Cellvibrio sp. PSBB006: one gene and its partner. Each later gene encodes a partner of the first gene's protein in a complex. Links are inferred from orthologs where the notes say so. Each region holds a gene or a part of one and is shown in the gene's direction. Other genes may lie near its edges.

Region 1 (4,857 bases):
TGCTGGAGTCTGTTAGTGACCCATTCTCAATTATTCAGCAGTGATTGTTTGTCTGACTATACTGACAGATAACTTGAACAAGGCGGTCGTTATAAGTCCGCCTGGGATACATCATTGACGGGATGTTATGAAGCGCAACACCAACTACCGCTATTACGCCAACATTCGCGGCAGCAGCTATTACAAATTATTGTTGTGCTGCCTGCTGACCTTACTAGCGATGTACGCGCACCGTTTTTTTCCGACCAAAAGTTTAATCCTGGCGCCCGCTGCCGAGGTTCCCGCTTATTTGTATATGAGTGAATCCCCCAGTGGTAAATCACAGGTGTATTGGATAGATGCCGAACAATTGCGCTGGCGTTGCGTGGTGGTAGCAGATGGGCAGGATTACACCTGCGGTTTCCATATTATTATTGGTGGTGGCCAAGGCAGCGAAGGGATCGATCTTTCCGGTTACGACAGGATCAATGTTGATGTTGACTACAGCGGGAACGATCAGCGACTGCGATTCTATATGCGCAATTACGAGCCGGGTTTTTCCGATATCAACCGAATGGATACCGCTAAATTTAATAACGTTTATATTCCCAGCCAATTTGTGAATGAACCCTTGACCTTGCAATTAAAAGAATTCTCGGTAGGTGAATGGTGGATTACGTCCTATCAGGTACCGCGAGAATTTTCCCAGCCCAATTTTCGCAATGTTGTCGCATTCGGGATTGATTTAAGTTATCCCGCACCGGTAGGACAGCACGACCTTAAATTAAATCGGCTGGAGTTTGTGGGCTTGTGGATCTCAGCGGAGCGCTGGTATTTCAGTATTTTGATATTCTGGATATGTGTCATTTTTGCGGCCGGTGCGATCAAGCTTGCAACCTTGCGCCGGAGTGTCATGTTGGAGCGTTTGCGTTTGGCGAAGCTGGCCAATCAAAACAGTGTCCTGGCTCAGCAAAGCAATAAATACAAACAATTGTCCATGACGGATCATCTCACCGGCTTGCTGAATCGCCAGGGTGTGACGGAGTATATTGAAGACCATTTCGCGGCGGGCACTGAGCGTCTGGTATCCTTGTTGATCATTGATATAGACCACTTCAAACATATTAATGACACACTCGGTCACGATGGCGGTGACAAAGTATTGCGCGCAATTTCTTCCCTGATTATGGACAACATCCGCCAGACAGACCGTGCGGCGCGTTGGGGCGGTGAGGAGTTCATGGTGATCTTTCCCGACACTCGCCTTGAAGACGCGTATAACACGGCCGAGAAATTGCGCAGCAAGATTGCCTGCACCCGATTTGAGGCGTTCCCACAATTGGTGGTGACTGTCAGTATCGGCGTCGGGTCACACCAGTGCGAGGATGCCTTTTATCATCTGTTCAGGCGTGTGGATGTGGCGCTATATCAGGCCAAAGCGCAGGGGCGCAATCGCACAGTTGTGGCTCAGGGGGCGTGAAACGCTGCTGGCAGTGTTGAATTACGTTATACTGCCCGACCGTTTTATCAGTGCAGCAGGTAGTAAATCGTGGAAAGAAACCGTTTGTTTTGGGGAAGTCGGCGCGGCATGCTGGAGCTGGATTTAATCCTCCTGCCATTTCTTGAAAATATATATCCCGACCTGCCACAAGACGATAAAGAACGTTATTGGGAATTGTTGGAATGCGAGGATCAGGATATGTATGCCTGGTTCATCAATCGCGAAAACCCACAGAACCCAAATTTACAAAGGATTGTTGATATTGTTCGCGCTAATACCGGGCTTCAGAAAAACACCTGAAGCGCCCCTCTCGAACAGCGGGCCGGCGGAAGCTTCCGGCGCAGAAATTCTGACTGTTCATCTACGGCCTTCACGTCATTTATGGTACGCGCAATGTATCGTACATGGCGTGTTAGCGATCAGTCTGGCATTCGCTGTTATCCCACTCATATTCAAGCAGCCATGGTGGTTTATCTTGTGGTTGATGGGTATGGCCGGCTTGTTGATTAGCTGGCAAATCTGCTACACCGCCTGGCGAGCTTTGCCGCAGGTGTTGCATATAGCCGAGCGCGGTTGGCTACTCACAGACGCTAAATTTCAACGGGAGATAGTCCTGTCAGATGAAGCGGTAGTGTTGCCCTGGTTAATGGTTTTACCTTGTCGTGACAAAAATAATAAAACGCGCATTCACCTTGTTATTCTGCCTGATAGCACCTCGTCAGAAGCACATCGGCGTTTGCGCGTGTGGTTGCGGACTCGCCGTTAGAAAACAACGCTTACAAAAACTATGCTTACAAAAAAGTCACCTTCATAATGCCGCCGCGGTAAAGCCCCAGATACAAGACGGTATTTTCTCTTTCCTTGACGACTAACAAACTCCTGACACCGCCAAAGAGTGATTGACTGGGGTAAAGATATTTCGACCAACTGGTGCCGCCATTTTCTGAGATCTCCAGAATCAGTGGTTGAGGTGTATCCCAATTTTTATCCCAGCCGGCGGTATAAAGTGTCTGTGGGTCATCTGGATCGATTGCTACGTCAAAATAAAAGCGGTAGTCCACATCGCCCAATAAATTGGTCCAGGTTTCACCCTTGTCGGTACTTTCCAATACGCCGCCCTCACCGCTGGCTAATATGCGCTGATCGTTAGTTGCATCAAATTGAATACCATAAATAACGCTGGGGTTAGGCAACAAGTCGGAATAGCTGCGTTCTTCATTGGTGTCCAGCGAATAAGCACGCAGCACTAATTGCTCCAATGCATTCTGGCCGCCGTACCAGACTTCATTGGTAGCCGGGTTGCGCTTTACGATGGTTTTACGTTGACCGAAGCCGTGCCACTCGCCGCTCAGAATTTCCCAGTGACGCCCTTCATCCAGTGAACGTGCCAGAACTTCTATACCGGTGGCATAGAGCGCATTATTGTCATCGTCATAGTGCAGGCCATGAATGGCTTCGGGGTCATCTTCACCACCGAAATCATGGATAATTTCACTCCAGGTTTCCCCGCCATCTGTTGTTTCCATTAATTGATATTGTGCGATTTCATCAACAACAAGTGACGTGGAAGCCAAGTAATGTTCGTCATCCAGAAACGCAATATCCAGCACTTCGCGATTGCTCAATCCAGCTGCCAGCCAGCGACCATTCCCTTTGTTTTTGCTGTACAAGCCACGATCTGTTGCAGCAAACACTTGTCCATCGTGCTCATATAACCGCAGGATAATCCGCCCGCTGAGTCCATCGGGCGCAATACCGAAATCTGCCTTGGGTGGCTTGTCATCGCTGCCACAACTGATCAGGAAAAAAAGGCTGAGGGATACGACGGCAAGCAAACGAGCGAAGAGGGTAGCACGCATACAGGCAACTCCATTGAATGATATTTTCATTGCACAGAGTATGCAGCGCGGCCTGAAAAGGAGTGGTAAAAAATTGTACCTGCTTGTGAGAATCTGTAACGAAATGGGCGGCGGTAAAATATCCGCCGCCCGGTATGATCAATCTTTGCTGACTACAATGTCCTGCCCCGCAAAGTTGGTCGGCACCAGAATAGTGTCGCGTGCGACCGAGGATTTTTTGGGATAATCGAGCGAAAAATGTAAACCGCGGCTTTCCTTGCGTTCGATGGCGGAACGAATAATCAGTTCTGCCACTGTTGCCAGGTTGCGCAATTCGATCAAATCACTGCTGACTTTGTAATTGCTGTAGTACTCGGCGATTTCTTTCTTCAATAGTTTGATGCGATGGGTGGCTCGCTCCAGCCGTTTATGGGTGCGAACAATGCCGACGTAGTCCCACATAAAACGGCGCAGTTCATCCCAGTTGTGCGAGATAACGACATCTTCATCGGAGTTGGTTACGCGCGATTCATCCCATTGTGGTGACGGATCGGGTTCATGAATATCAGGTAAGTTGGCAAGAATATGTTCCGCGGCCGATTGTGCATAGACGATACATTCCAACAACGAATTGCTCGCCATGCGATTAGCGCCGTGTAAGCCGGTAAATGATGTTTCGCCGATGGCATAAAGATTTTGCAAATCAGTTTGGCCATTTTTATCGACCACCACGCCGCCGCAGGTGTAATGCGCGGCGGGCACCACCGGAATCGGTTCTTTGGTGATATCGATACCGAATTCGAGGCAGCGCGCTTTTACGGTGGGGAAATGTTCGCTGATAAATTCCGGTGATTTATGGCTGATATCCAGATACAGGCAGTCGCAACCCAGACGTTTGATCTCATGGTCAATCGCTCGGGCGACGATATCCCGAGGCGCCAGCTCTGCCCGCTCATCAAAGCGCGGCATAAACCGCTCGCCGTTAGGCAGGCGCAGATAAGCTCCTTCGCCACGCAGCGCTTCGGTGATCAGAAACGTCTTGGCTTTGGGGTGATACAGACAGGTAGGGTGAAACTGATTGAACTCCATATTGGCAACGCGGCATCCAGCTCGCCAGGCCATAGCAATGCCGTCACCGCTGGCGCTGTCCGGGTTGCTGGTGTAGAGATAAACCTTACTGGCCCCGCCCGTGGCTAACACCACCACCTTGGCCTGGAACACATGGACATGATCGTCTTCATGACTCAAGGCATAAGCACCGGTGCAACGCAGCTTGCGCGAACCGGCATCGGCCTGGGTAATCAGGTTGATAGCGACATGGTGTTCAAAGATGTGCAGGTTATTTTGCTGCGCGCGCTCCAACAGGGTGCTATGCACGGCCTGTCCGGTGGCGTCGGCGCTGTGGATAATACGGCGATGACTGTGTCCGCCTTCCTGGGTGAGGTGGTAATCCTCTTTGCCGCTTTCTTTGGTAAAGCTGACGCCCTGATCGATCAACCATTGAATAGCGCCTTTGCTGCGCTCCACGGTAAATCGTAC
Region 2 (4,628 bases), 1.5 Mb from region 1 along the record:
TGTCTTTTGCTTTGGCAACGAATTTATCAATGTTGTCCACGCTGCCGATTTCTTCCAACATTTTTAATACGGCTTCGTTAGCGCCGCCATGGGCTGGTCCCCACAATGTGGCAATCCCGGCGGCGATAGCGGCAAACGGGTTGGTGCCGGAAGAGCCAGAGAGGCGTACTGTTGATGTTGATGCATTTTGCTCGTGGTCCGCATGAAGAATAAAAATGCGGTCCATGGCTTTGGCCAACACTTGGCTTACTTTGGATGCCTGTCCTGCTTTGCCGAAGGTCATATTTAAATAATTTTCTGCATAACCAAGTGCGCTGTCCGGCGCGATAAATTCTTCGCCCTGGCTGTGCTTGTAAACCATGGCAGCCAATGTAGGCATTTGGCCGATTAAGCGGTGTGCTGTAACTTTACGGTCTTCTTCCCGAGTGATATCAAGCCCTTCATTATAAACAGCGGCGAGAGCAGCTACTGCACTGCACAGAATTGCCATGGGGTGTGCATCGCGTTTGAAGGTTTTGATGAGGGCAGCTACAGAAGGGTCGACAGCGGATTGGTTTTTGACGGCGTTGGTAAATTCTTGCTTTTGAGTATCGTTTGGGAGTTCGCCGTTTAGTAGCAGGTAACAGGTTTCGAGGTAATCAGAATGGTCAGCTAATTGATCAATGGGGTAACCACGGTGGAGCAGAATACCTTTGTCGCCATCAATGAAAGTAATCTTGGATTCACATGAGGCGGTGGACATAAAGCCCGGATCGAAGGTAAAAAAGCCGTTCTTGGTAATGCTGGTAACGTCGATAACGTCAGGACCGGTAGAGCTGTTATAAATGGGCAACTCAATTGCCGCATCCAAGCCGTCAACCGTTAAGTGTGCTTTCTTGTCAGTCATTACTGACTCCTGTAGTTACTAATAAAGGCTTACGTACATGGCAGGAGGCCAAGACAGGTTGATAAACGGGGCACAACTATAAGGATAGATTTAGCTTTGTCAAATTGTGGGGAGTCCGTTTGCGGTCGGCATTATAGATGACTTACTACGCTGGATGATAGCTTTTGCCGTTATTTACCCTATGGATGCGCCACGGTTCCTGCTTCGCTTTTTTTGTTGGCAGCGCTGTCAATTTTTATAGTCTCTATCAATCATCCTGATAAGAAAATCCTTGCTTATGTTGCTTCTGCACTTTTATAGCGCGCGTTTGTTTGGCGATGTTCTCTTTTGATGCGTAATTGGTAATAAAGCGACAGGAAATCGATAAATTTCTGTGGATTTGATTGCCATTTTGGGTCGGCTTTTTGTTTGTGTTTCTGAAGTTCACTCTCTATAATACGGCGCGACTTGCAGGATGCGGCTGGTGACAACCTTTAACTCTCCTGTTTTTATTGAAATCTGCTATCAGTAACTCGTGGTACAGGGTCGATTTGGACGATAGGTTGAGGTAAAGCGTTGAGCCCAACGCTCATTCTTAAAACCTGCCCGCGATGGGCAAAAAGGTGACTATCAACCGTGAACAAAAAAAGACCTGTCAATCTCGATATATCCACTATCAAACTTCCTATCACCGCTTACGTTTCTATCCTTCATCGCATCTCTGGTGTTTTCCTTTTTGCCGGCATGGCCGTATTACTTTGGCTGTTGGACGCAAGTCTGGCCTCGGAGGAAAGCTTTGCTGCGATGAAAGAGTCTCTGAATGATCCGGTTTACAAGTTCGTACTCTGGGGTGTGCTCTCTGTGCTTGCTTACCACACCGTTGCTGGTGTGCGCCATCTGACAATGGATGGCGGCGTAGGTGAGACCTTAAAAGGTGGTCAATTGGGTGCCAGGCTTGTGGTGCTGTTGGCCATTGTATTGATCGTAATAGCCGGAGTATGGATATGGTAACTGCAGTAACCAGTTTTGGTCGTAGTGGTCTGTATGATTGGTTGATTCAGCGCGTTGGCGCTGTGATATTGACAGCCTATACAATCTTTCTCGTCGTTTATATTGCCATGAATCCTGGCCTGGATTTCGCTCAGTGGAGCGCGCTCTATAATCAGCTATGGATGCGCATCTTCAGCCTGCTCGCTCTTATTTCATTTATTACACATGCCTGGATCGGACTTTGGTCTGTCTTGACGGACTATCTCACCAACCGTTTGTTGGGAGCCAAGGCTACTGTGTTGCGTCTGATTGCGCAGACAGTATTGGGTGTTGCCGCTGTGACCTACCTGGTCTGGGGCGTTGAAATTTTGTGGGGGCTCTAGGCTGATGGCTAACATGCGAACAATTTCATTTGACGGTATTGTGATTGGCGGCGGCGGCGCAGGCATGCGTGCTGCACTGCAATTGGCACAATCCGGTTACAAAACGGCGGTAATTACCAAAGTATTTCCAACCCGCTCGCACACTGTATCTGCTCAAGGCGGGATTACCTGCGCTATCGCGAGTGCTGACCCGAATGATGACTGGCGCTGGCACATGTATGACACCATCAAGGGGTCTGATTACATCGGCGACCAGGATGCTATCGAATATATGTGTTCTGTCGGGCCGGAAGCGGTCTTTGAATTGGAGCACATGGGTTTACCTTTCTCCCGTACTGAAAATGGCCGCATTTATCAGCGTCCCTTTGGCGGTCAATCAAAGGATTTTGGCAAAGGCGGCCAGGCGGCCCGTACCTGTGCGGCAGCAGACCGTACCGGTCACGCGCTTCTGCACACCCTTTATCAGGGAAACCTTAAGAATAAAACGGTCTTTTTGAACGAATGGTTCGCCGTTGACCTGGTGAAGAATCAGGACGGCGCCGTTGTCGGTGTGATTGCTATTAACATCGAAGATGGCGAAACAGTCTACGTTAAAGCCAAGGCAACCGTCCTGGCGACTGGCGGTGCCGGCCGTATTTATTCCTCTACCACCAACGCTCACATCAACACGGGCGATGGTATTGGTATGGTGTTGCGTGCCGGTTTCCCGGTGCAGGATATCGAGATGTGGCAGTTCCACCCGACTGGTATTGCCGGCGCGGGTGTTCTGGTTACGGAAGGGTGTCGCGGTGAAGGTGGCTACCTGATCAATAAAGATGGCGAACGCTTTATGGAGCGTTATGCCCCCAATGCCAAAGACCTTGCCGGTCGTGATGTTGTGGCTCGCTCCATGGTTCAGGAAATCCTGGAAGGACGTGGTTGCGGCCCGAACGGTGATCACGTGCTGCTTAAGCTCGATCACCTGGGTGAAGAAGTGCTTGAGAGCAAGCTACCCGGTATCTGTGAATTGTCACGTACCTTTGCGCACGTTGACCCGGTTTATGCTCCCATTCCGGTTGTACCCACGTGCCATTATATGATGGGCGGTGTACCAACCAATGTGAATGGCCAGGCGTTGACTGTTGATGCAAATGGTAAAGATGCTGTCATCGATGGCCTCTACGCTTGCGGAGAAGTGGCGTGTGTATCCGTGCATGGTGCCAATCGCCTCGGCGGAAACTCGCTGCTGGATCTGGTGGTATTTGGTCGTGCGGCAGGTTTGTATATCGAAAAAGCATTGCGTGAAGGTATTGAGCAACGTGATGCCACCCAGGCCGATATCGAAGCTTCCATGGCTCGCCTGAACAAAATTAACACCTCAACCAGCGGCGAAAGCGCTGCTGTGCTGCGCAAGGAATTGCAAACCATCATGCAGAATTACTTCGGTGTATTCCGTAAAGGTGAATACATGCAGAAGGGTATTCAGCAGTTGGCAGAGCTGCGTCCGCGTGTTGAAAATGTATGCATCACCGATAAGAGCAGCGCGTTCAATACTGCCCGTATCGAAGCACTTGAGTTGCAAAATCTGTTGGAAGTGGCCGAAGCGACCGCCATTGCGGCGGAAGAGCGCAAGGAGTCTCGCGGTGCTCACGCCCGAGAAGATTTCCAGGATCGCGATGACCAGAACTGGTTATGCCATTCCATTTATTTCCCGGCTGACAAACGTGTCGCCAAGCGTGCGGTGAATTTTGCACCGCGCACTATGGAAGCGTTTGAACCTAAAGTTCGTACTTATTAATCGGGGAGACAGATAAATGTTGAAAGTTGAAGTCTACCGCTACAATCCTGACGCCGATAAAGAGCCGTACATGAAAACCTATGAGATCGATACTCAGGGTAAAGATCTTATGGTGCTGGATGTGCTGGAATTATTAAAAGCCCAGGATGAAAGCCTGGCTTACCGTCGCTCATGCCGCGAAGGTGTTTGTGGTTCTGATGGCATGAACATCAACGGCAAGAATGGTTTGGCTTGTATCAAGCCTATATCCGAATGTGTCAAGAACAACAAATTGGTGCTGCGCCCGCTGCCAGGTTTACCGGTAATCCGTGACCTCGTAGTCGATATGACCCAATTCTACGACCAGTACAAGAAAATTGAACCTTATTTGCAGAACGACACGCCAGCGCCAGCGATCGAACGGTTACAATCTCCGGAAGATCGTGAGAAGCTGGATGGCTTGTATGAGTGTATACTCTGTGCCTGTTGTTCAACCAGTTGCCCATCTTTTTGGTGGAATCCGGACAAGTTCATCGGACCTGCCGGTTTGTTGCAGGCGTATCGTTTCCTGGCGGATAGCCGCGACCTCGCCACTGAAAAACGTTTGTCTAATCTGGACGATCCCTTCAGCGTA

What was found.
Region 2: the proteins of CBR65_RS00270 (region 1) and sdhA are in contact, whole or in part, in a crystal structure (PDB 6C12), measured with the Escherichia coli proteins. The link is inferred for Cellvibrio sp. PSBB006 from one-to-one orthologs.

Annotation. Positions count from the first base shown.
Region 1 is NZ_CP021382.1:60,566-65,422, forward strand. The notes cover bases 317-3,154. They hold CBR65_RS00270 (succinate dehydrogenase assembly factor 2), read left to right. Parts: upstream 317-1,528; coding sequence 1,529-1,780; downstream 1,781-3,154. Other genes in these bases: CBR65_RS00265 (GGDEF domain-containing protein), read left to right, coding at 317-1,459; CBR65_RS22645 (protein YgfX), read left to right, coding at 1,683-2,246; CBR65_RS00280 (hypothetical protein), read right to left, coding at 2,272-3,154. Also shown: more of CBR65_RS00265, read left to right, coding at 128-316; more of CBR65_RS00280, read right to left, coding at 3,155-3,339; nadB (L-aspartate oxidase), read right to left, coding at 3,478-4,857. UniProt on the Escherichia coli protein: An FAD assembly protein, which accelerates covalent attachment of the cofactor into other proteins.
Region 2 is NZ_CP021382.1:1,532,845-1,537,472, reverse strand. Bases 1,705-4,628 are described here. They hold sdhA (succinate dehydrogenase flavoprotein subunit), read left to right. Parts: upstream 1,705-2,242; coding sequence 2,243-4,015; downstream 4,016-4,628. Other genes in these bases: CBR65_RS06360 (succinate dehydrogenase iron-sulfur subunit), read left to right, coding at 4,032-4,628; sdhD (succinate dehydrogenase, hydrophobic membrane anchor protein), read left to right, coding at 1,870-2,238; sdhC (succinate dehydrogenase, cytochrome b556 subunit), read left to right, coding at 1,705-1,876. Also shown: CBR65_RS06385 (citrate synthase), read right to left, coding at 1-886; more of sdhC, read left to right, coding at 1,502-1,704. UniProt on the Escherichia coli protein: Two distinct, membrane-bound, FAD-containing enzymes are responsible for the catalysis of fumarate and succinate interconversion; the fumarate reductase is used in anaerobic growth, and the succinate dehydrogenase is used in aerobic growth.